DNA from 2 places in the Ensifer canadensis genome. Region 2 is predicted to be linked to the other one. Evidence: predicted binding sites of a transcription regulator. Region 2 holds the regulator's gene; the other holds the start of a gene.
The links. Region 2 encodes LexA, which represses DNA repair genes until DNA is damaged. Its sites were predicted from a motif close to TGTTCNNNNTGTGTTCNG; they were not measured.

Region 1: the regulator LexA is predicted to act here: its motif matches at 2,270-2,287, upstream of J3R84_RS05115 (DNA polymerase IV).

The regions. Positions count from the first base shown of each region.
Region 1 covers NZ_CP083370.1:1,055,085-1,059,259, forward strand. Annotated here, with positions in the region: gene J3R84_RS05110 (L,D-transpeptidase family protein) at 1-790, opposite strand, end outside; gene J3R84_RS05115 (DNA polymerase IV) at 974-2,266, opposite strand; gene J3R84_RS05120 (hypothetical protein) at 2,429-3,070, opposite strand; gene J3R84_RS05125 (DUF3572 domain-containing protein) at 3,073-3,345, opposite strand; gene J3R84_RS05130 (response regulator) at 3,502-3,873, shown strand; gene J3R84_RS05135 (PleD family two-component system response regulator) at 3,891-4,175, shown strand, end outside.
Region 2 covers NZ_CP083370.1:1,454,581-1,458,755, forward strand. Annotated here, with positions in the region: gene J3R84_RS07185 (hypothetical protein) at 347-493, shown strand; gene J3R84_RS07190 (hypothetical protein) at 1,136-1,468, shown strand; gene lexA (transcriptional repressor LexA) at 1,688-2,404, opposite strand; gene J3R84_RS07200 (hypothetical protein) at 2,585-2,824, shown strand; gene J3R84_RS07205 (hypothetical protein) at 2,883-3,170, opposite strand; gene J3R84_RS07210 (hypothetical protein) at 3,668-3,811, opposite strand; gene J3R84_RS07215 (IS110 family RNA-guided transposase) at 4,081-4,175, opposite strand, start outside.

The sequences.
Region 1 (4,175 bases), 400 kb from region 2:
CCGGCGTCAGCTTGCCATCGACGGTCGATCCCTCGGCAGTCTGGAACGCGTTGATGGCGGCGGTCGTGTCCGGGCCGATGTGGCCGTCCGGCACGCCGGCGACATAGCCGAGTTGGTTCAGCGCCGACTGGACTGCACGCTTGATATCGCGCTCGCCGCGTCGGGTGATCAGCATGCGGATCGGCTCGCGGTCTTCTGCTTTGATGACTGAGTTGGCGGTCGATGCCTCGGTCATCGCCACTTCGACCGGCATGGTCTCGGTCTGGCTGATCGCCGGGCGGAGGGGCACATCCGACAGCGGTGCGGGGTTCTCGCCGGGCGCCGGGTTGCGCTGGAAGAGCACGGCGCTCGACACTTCGGTGGGGCTGACCTGCCGATCGGTTATCAGGACATGCACGCCGCGCGACGTCATCTTGAAGAGGCTGGCGGCAAACTTGCTCGGCAGGCGCACGCAACCGTGCGAAGCCGGATAGGCCGGCACGTGATTGGAGCCATGCAGCGCAATGCCTGACCAGGTCAGTCGCTGCATGAAGGGCATCGGCGCATTCGAATAGATGTTGGATTTGTGGTGACGGCGTTTTTCAAGGATCGAGAAGATGCCCGTCGGTGTGGAATGGCCGGCCTTGCCGGTAGAGACTGCCGACGTTGCGATCACCGCGTCGCCGTCATAGACGACGAGGGATTGCTGGTTCTTCGAAACGATGATCTGCAGCGGTGCGTTGCTGCCGGCAAAGCCGACCGCAGGCGAAAACAAGAAGACGACGACGCTGGCCGTGAGAGCGAAACGCAATACCATACACTCATCCCAACACGTAAACTGGCCGACAAGCTTACGCTGAAATCTTTAAAGAATTTGTCCCGATCGACCTACAGCGCCGCGCGTCTTATTAGACGCGCAAAGGTCGCTGTAGCACTTTGAATTGCTGCATGTTTTTATCCTTGCAGGATACGTCAAGCCGCCGCCGATAACGCACTAGTGATCGCGCTTGCGGCTGCCAAAGGTGTAGCCGGTTTCGACGCTGGCCTTGCCGAACTTGTCGCGCAGCTTGTTGATGGCGTCCTCGGCGGCGGCACGACGGGTTGCGGCTGGATCGACCAGATCGGGGGGATCTGCGAGATCGGGGCTGGAAAGATCGCTGACTCCGATGCCGATCAGCCGGTACTTCGTGCCGTCAACTTCCTTCTCCAGAAGCTGCAGCCCGGTGCGGAAGATACGGTCTGCGAGCCGCGTCGGACTGTCGAGGCGGCGGTTGCGAGTCCTGGTCTTGAAGTCGGCAGTCTTCAGCTTCAAAACGACGGTCTGGCCGGCGAGTTCGGATTTACGCAGGCGGTGGGCGACCTGTTCGCTCAGCCGACGCAGATGCGTGACGAGATCGTCGTAGCGGGCGAGATCGTCGTTGAATGTCGTCTCTGACGATACGCTTTTCGCCTCGCCGTCGATCTCGACCGTTCTTTCGTCGAGGCCGCGCGACAGGCGGTAGAGCCTCTGGCCCATGGTGCCGTAGCGGCGCATGAGGTCGGCTTCCTCCATCGTCTGAAGCTGACCGATCGTGCGAATGCCATCGCGCTCCAGCGTGGCGGCGAACGCCTTGCCGACGCCCCAGATCAAGGTCACCGGCCTTTCTCTCAGGAATTCGAGCGCCTCGGCCTGGCCGATTACCGAGAAGCCGCGAGGCTTCTGCAGATCGGAGGCAACCTTGGCGAGGAACTTGCAGTAGGAAAGGCCGACGGAGACGGTAATGCCGATCTCCTGTTCGACACGGCGGGCAAAGCGGGCGAGGGTGCGCGCGGGGGGATCGTGGTGCAGCCGTTGGGTGCCGCTGAGCTCCAGGAAGGCCTCATCGATGGAGAGCGGCTGCACCAGCGGTGTCAGCTCCTGCATCAACGTGCGGACCTCGCGGCCGACGCGAACGTATTTTTCCATCTCGGGCTTGATCACGACCGCCTGCGGGCAGGCCTCAAGCGCCTTAAACATCGGCATTGCCGAGCGCACGCCGTGAATGCGGGCGATGTAACAAGCCGTCGAGACGACGCCGCGCTTGCCGCCGCCGATAATCACTGGCTTGTCGGCAAGCTCCGGATTGTCCCGCTTCTCGACGGAGGCGTAAAACGCATCACAGTCGATATGGGCTAGAGTCAGGTCGTAGAGCTCGGCATGACGCAACAGACGGGGGCTGCCGCAGGCAAGGCAGCGTCGCGCCGTCGCGGTCTGTTCCCTGAGGCAGTCACGGCAGAAGCCTGGAGTTTGAGAACCACTGTCGAGCATATCTGGAACAAATGTTGAACATTGGGACTTTACGCTCTACGCTAACGAGTCTCAAGGGAGGCCGCGTTGGAAATTGCCTTGCATGTCAGGTTGCCGACGCCAAGCCGCTGGTCGGATTTTGCGCGTCGTCTTGCAGGTCTCGATCTGCTGGTCCGGGTGCCGCTATCGCTGGAAATGCGCGCGAATGGCATTCGCAGCGTCGACCCAGTCGCTAGCAATGTGAACGCAGTCCGCCGGTTGAGGCGCGAGCGCCCGAAACTCGGCGTTCGCCATCAGATTGATCAGCAGGCAGGATGGCGCGTGCTCCTGCACCGATTGCAGGTTGCGCGCGATATCGTCGATGAAAACAACGGGAAGCGCCCGTCCGGCATGCAGGCGCTGAACGATCGGCCCTTTGGGTTCCTCGGATGCGAGCAGTGGATAGGGAAGATCGAGCCGGTCGAGCAGAGCACGACGCGCGGCCGCATGGCGCGGTGGCATGGCCGTCAGGAAGACGATGTCAGCCTGCTTGGACAATTCACGGAGAGTCTCGACAACGCCGGCAGTCGGCGTCTGCCAGCGATCCTGCGTGGCGTAGAAGGCATCGAGCATGTCCTTGACGTCAGCCTCGCTCGCTGCCCGCTCCGTTGCGCGATGGATGATGTTGCCGGTCAGCCGGAAGGAGCGCGGCAAGAGGACGTGGTCGCGGCTTTCGAGAAAGGACCGGAATGGATCCAGGAATTCGAGCACGACTTCATCGATGTCGCTGATAACAAGCGGGCGGTTGCTAAGGCGGATTTCATCTTCGAAGACGGTGTTGCTCAAGCTCAGCTGTCCTGCAGATCGGCGGCGCCGGAAAGCTTCTCATGCGCACGCACGACATCCTGCGGGGCTGTCCCTGTTGCATCGCAGAAAGCGATCAACGTTGGTTCGTGGTCCATAAGAAAGGCGATGAGCCCACCCATGCAGCCCGGCTCGCCGATCGCGTTGCGCAGGGAGGACGGGTCCGTGCCGGTCAGCGCCAGAAATCGGGACAGCAGGTCCGGCTCGCCGGCAAGCCAGGAGAGAATGTCGATGGCGATTTCGTCGGCGCTCTTCAATGTCTTGGCCTCCTACTGTTTTTACGCCCGGAATTACCTATTTTTCAACCAAATAGGTTTATCGGTGAACTTGAGGAAATGGGTCGAGTCGTTGGTTCTGCAACTTAGATGTCTTGAGAAGACTTGCAAGAAGACGACGGACAGCAAGGGATCGACATGCCCAAACAGGTAATGATTGTTGAGGATAACGAGCTGAACATGAAGCTCTTCCGAGACCTGATTGAGGCTTCCGGCTACGCGACGATCCAGACGCGCAACGGTATGGAGGCGCTCGAGCTGGCGCGGAAGTATCGCCCCGATCTGATTTTGATGGACATTCAGCTGCCGGAGGTCTCCGGGCTCGAAGTCACGAAGTGGTTGAAGGAAGACGATGAGTTGCACGTCATCCCGGTGATCGCCGTGACTGCCTTCGCCATGAAGGGCGACGAGGAACGTATCCGTCAGGGCGGATGCGAAGCCTATGTTTCAAAACCGATTTCTGTGCCAAAGTTTATTGAGACGATCAAGACCTACCTTGGCGATGCCTAACTGGCGGGAAAATTGATATGACTGCGCGCATTCTTGTTGTCGATGACGTGCCTGCCAACGTTAAGCTTCTCGAAGCGCGTCTGCTCGCTGAGTATTTCGATGTGCTGACGGCGGGTGATGGCCATACGGCGCTGACGCTCTGCGAGACGACACCGGTCGACCTGGTGCTTCTCGACATCATGATGCCCGGCATCGACGGCTTCGAGGTCTGCGAACGTCTGAAGGCCAATGCACGCACAGCACATATTCCCGTCGTCATGGTGACGGCACTCGACCAGCCGTCCGATCGGGTTCGCGGGTTA
Region 2 (4,175 bases):
ATCCAGAGGACCGCACTCCCGTTGAGGCCGTTCGTTGTAGGGCCATCAGCCGATTGGGCTCAGGCGCGGGGTACGAGGCGTCTCGTCGCGCATCGGGCACATATTCAGACCAAGTGCCCGATACGTGCGCCAGCACGCTTTCGTGCTCCACGTCGGGGACGTTCCGCGGCCCGAGCCGATGCGTCGCAAGAGCGCTCGGCCAACGGATCGTGCGGAGAAAAAGCCTACGGCCGTTCGCATCCGTCCTGCATCATCCGCGCGAGGAGCGAACAGTCCGCGTCGCACCGTTGCCTTTCTTGGGTACGAACCTAGTTACCCATACCGTACCCAAGCGAGGAATTGCTGAATGAACCGTAATGGGCTCTATCTGATCATTGCCATGCTCGCCGTCGCCGTCATTGGTCTCGGCGCCTATGTCTACCGCGAGGAAACAAAACCGACCGGCGTAGAGATCAAGATTGGCCAGGACGGGGTTTCCGTTCAGGAGAATTGAGCGCCATCGGCCACACGCTCAACAGGTTTGGCAGCGGCGAATGCCGCTGGCGGTCGACGCCCCACGCGAGGTTCAAGGCGAACGCAGATCCGAAGGCGGTCGAAATACCGGCCATCGGTGGCGTAAGCGGCCGCGTGCTCGTTGCGAGCGTCAACGAAAGTGTGACGTAGATAGGGCGGCGAGCGCGTGATTCAGCCCCTCGCACGATGAAAGCAACAAGTCACCCAGCGCCTGCGCGATTGGCTAAAGCGGTTCTCCGTCAATAGCAGCCCGATTGTCGAATGTGAAACGCTGTGCGTGCCTGCGCAAAGGACATGCTGCCGGCACGCAGGTACGGTTTTCGGGGGGCAAGGAACATGGGCCAATGCGGCGCGTCCAACACGCGCAGCGAGGCTGCCCGCATCGCAGCCAACCACTGTTTTCAAAGCGCAATTCGACCGGGCTGCGCTTGCCCGCCAGTTTGCGAACGTCCGCAGTCGCCAACGACATGGCCTTGCGAGGACGCGCCCCGAAATGGTGATTCGGTCACTATTGTCAGTGCTGAAAATATTGTCTCTAGACAGAACTGGGAATGAATATCCCAACAGCGCGACCCGTATAGGTAGTGTCAAACAAAGCCAACAATGGAGGAAAAGACATAAAATGAAATATAAGATCGCCCTGACTGCTCTTGCCATTCTTGCCGTAACGACGGCCACCGCAAGCGCTGAGGATCTCGTCTTTCAGCTTAAGAACAAGACGAATGCCGTTTTGACGAACTTCTACACATCGCCGGTCGGTGTTGATCAGTGGGAAGACGACGTCTTCGGGCGGCAGGTGCTTAATCCGGGCGAAAGCATGGAAATTACCATCGCCGACGGACGTGATGTCTGCAAATACGACATGCGCTTTGAATTCGAAGAAGGTTCCGGTCTCGACACGACTGAAGACAAGCAGGATCTCTGCGAGTTGGGCGAGTACTCGATTCACGAGTAAAATCCGTCGAGCGTGAAAAACACTCGATCCGAAAATCTCCGTCTCGCTACCCTATGTGGCGAGACGTTGAAGTAAGAGAGCGGCTGGCCGGCATGAAGGCGGCTAGAGCGTTTCCGGTTTAAACGGAGTCACTAGGCGCTCTATCTATTTGTTTTTACGCATTTCCTGGCGGAAAACCGCTCCGCACTTTTCCTCGAATTGCGCTGGCGTGAGACGGGCTTAGTGGTAGCGGCGGATCAAGCCGACGAGCTTGCCCTGAATCTTGACCCGGTCAGGCCCGAAGATGCGCGTCTCATAGGCCGGGTTGGCGGCCTCTAGAGCAATTGAAGCGCCCTTGCGCCGGAAGCGTTTCAACGTTGCTTCCTCGTCATCGACTAGTGCCACGATGATATCGCCGGGATTGGCCGTGGTGGCATTGCGGATGATCACCGTATCGCCATCGAAAATGCCGGCCTCGATCATCGAATCACCCTTCACTTCAAGGGCGTAGTGCTCGCCGCTGCCGATCATATCGAGCGGCACGGTAATGTCGTGGGTGTTGTTCTGTATCGCCGAGATCGGCACGCCGGCGGCAATGCGGCCCATCACTGGAACCGACACGGAGCTGTTGTCGGCAACCGGCAGCGTTTTCGCCGCGGGGGCAGGGGCGGGCGGTTTGCCAAGGCTACCCTCGATGACGCTCGGCGAAAACCCGCGACGGGGCTGCGCGCTCGCAGCATAGGCTTCCGGCAGTTTGATGACTTCGAGCGCTCGGGCGCGGTTGGGAAGCCGGCGTATGAAGCCGCGTTCCTCGAGCGCTGTGATCAGCCGGTGAATGCCCGACTTGGATGCCAGGTCGAGTGCATCCTTCATCTCGTCGAAGGACGGCGGTACACCGGACTCCTTCATTCGTTCATGGATGAAAAGAAGCAATTCCTGTTGCTTGCGGGTCAGCATGGCAAGTCGCTCCAGAGGCGTGAAACAAATCAAGAACAGACACTATCTGTTCCATATGTGTTCCGCAAGTGCCTAAAATTCTGTGAATGTTGGTTCAATCAAGCGCAGATTGACCAACTCGTCGCTGCACGCGCCGCGCGAGGCTGATATGCCTCCTTCCGTTTATGGAATGAGGGTTTAATGACGAAGCTGATTCAAATCTTGCTGACCATCGTTGTCGCCGCGACCGCGATCCTTGGGTTTCGCTGGTATCAATACGTGGATAACAAGCAGAGCCCGTTTGACGAAGTTGGTATCGCGTTGAATGCGGCGATGCCCGGGCCGCTCAATCAATGGGGTTGTGACCGGCTGAAGCTGACATTTGGCAACGGACACCCGCCGCACGGTTGCGCCGCGGCCGATGGGACGCAGTGGAAATAGCCTGCCATCAAGGGATCAGCAGAAATATCGATGGGCGATCTGCTAGAGGAGGCCTGAATCAGGCCGGCTGCGTCGCGGAGCAGGCGTCCTCGAATTCCTTGACGGTTTCCGCGGAGTTGTCCTCCGGCAGCACAGCGTCGGCCGCTTCGGTCGCGACCGGCGTGTCGCCTTGATAGACGAAGGACTGGATGTAGTAGGCGATCGTTCCCTTCCAAACGTTCCGGCCGTCTATCTGCTGGCAGGGCACGGCCGTTTCGAAGTCGGCTTGCAGGTCGTCGACCGTGGCAGCGCTGAGGGCGATGTTAGGCGATGCGATAATCGAGGCGATAAGCAAGGCTGCAAGCACGGTGAACGTCCACTAGATCAGAGGTGGCGGCGATGGTTTGGTTAACGATGTGAACCGTGCTTTCGTTCCGAAGTCCAGCAAGCATGCCGGGCACTGTGCCGTGTTCAACAGTTCTTTGCGAAAGGCGAGCACTGGTGCTCAAGCTGTGGCAATGAAGGCACAAAGATTGGCGTGAGGTGCGTTGGCGTTTTCGATTTTCCGGCGCCCGCCTCAAAGCGTGGCGCTGGCAGCTGATCAACAATACCCGCCGCAAATGCTTCCGATGATGTTGGACGCCGTAATGGAGTGCGAGTGGCCAGCGGCATCCGCCTGTAGCGATCTTCGCATCTCCAGCCAAATACATACGACGTTCAAACGCGCTACGAAACCGGCATCTGACCGCGGGTGCTCGACCAGTCGCGCCGGGATGTCGCGGAGACGTTGCGCACCCCAGTTCGACTGGCCACTGACGGATATCTCTCTCGTGTCGTTAGTTCGAGAGGTTAAAGCCGACCGTCTTACTTCTTGTCTTTCTTGCCCAGGGAGAAACTGCTGCCGGCCAGCTTCACCTGTGAGCCTTCCGTCACAACGGCGGCTTTGACAGTCTTGTCCTTCTTTGGCTTTCTAACCTCGCGGTTACTTCGCACTTGACCTTTTGCCATGATCGTCTCCAATGAAAGAACACAAGGGGCGAAACGCCTTCGATTGGCGGCTTTTCCTTGGGTTCGGTTGGTTATTGATCGGCATTTTCGCCGATCGGCTAAATCTCTTCCTTCCGCGCGACAGGCATCTGCCGTTCGGTTCTTGAACCAGTCTCCAATGCGTGACCCTGATGCCGTGCTGGCTTCGGTCACAGAGTGGCGTTCGGCTCCCGGCTTCCCATTCTCCTTGAGGAGCGCAGCCCAGTCCTGCCGGGCTCGCTAGACGACAATCAGGACAGCCGGGATATCGTCGACGCGCCTTCCGTGGTGCTGGTGCCGCGCGGCTCGTAAGCGCGCTGGTCACGCAGGATCTGGAAGGCGATCG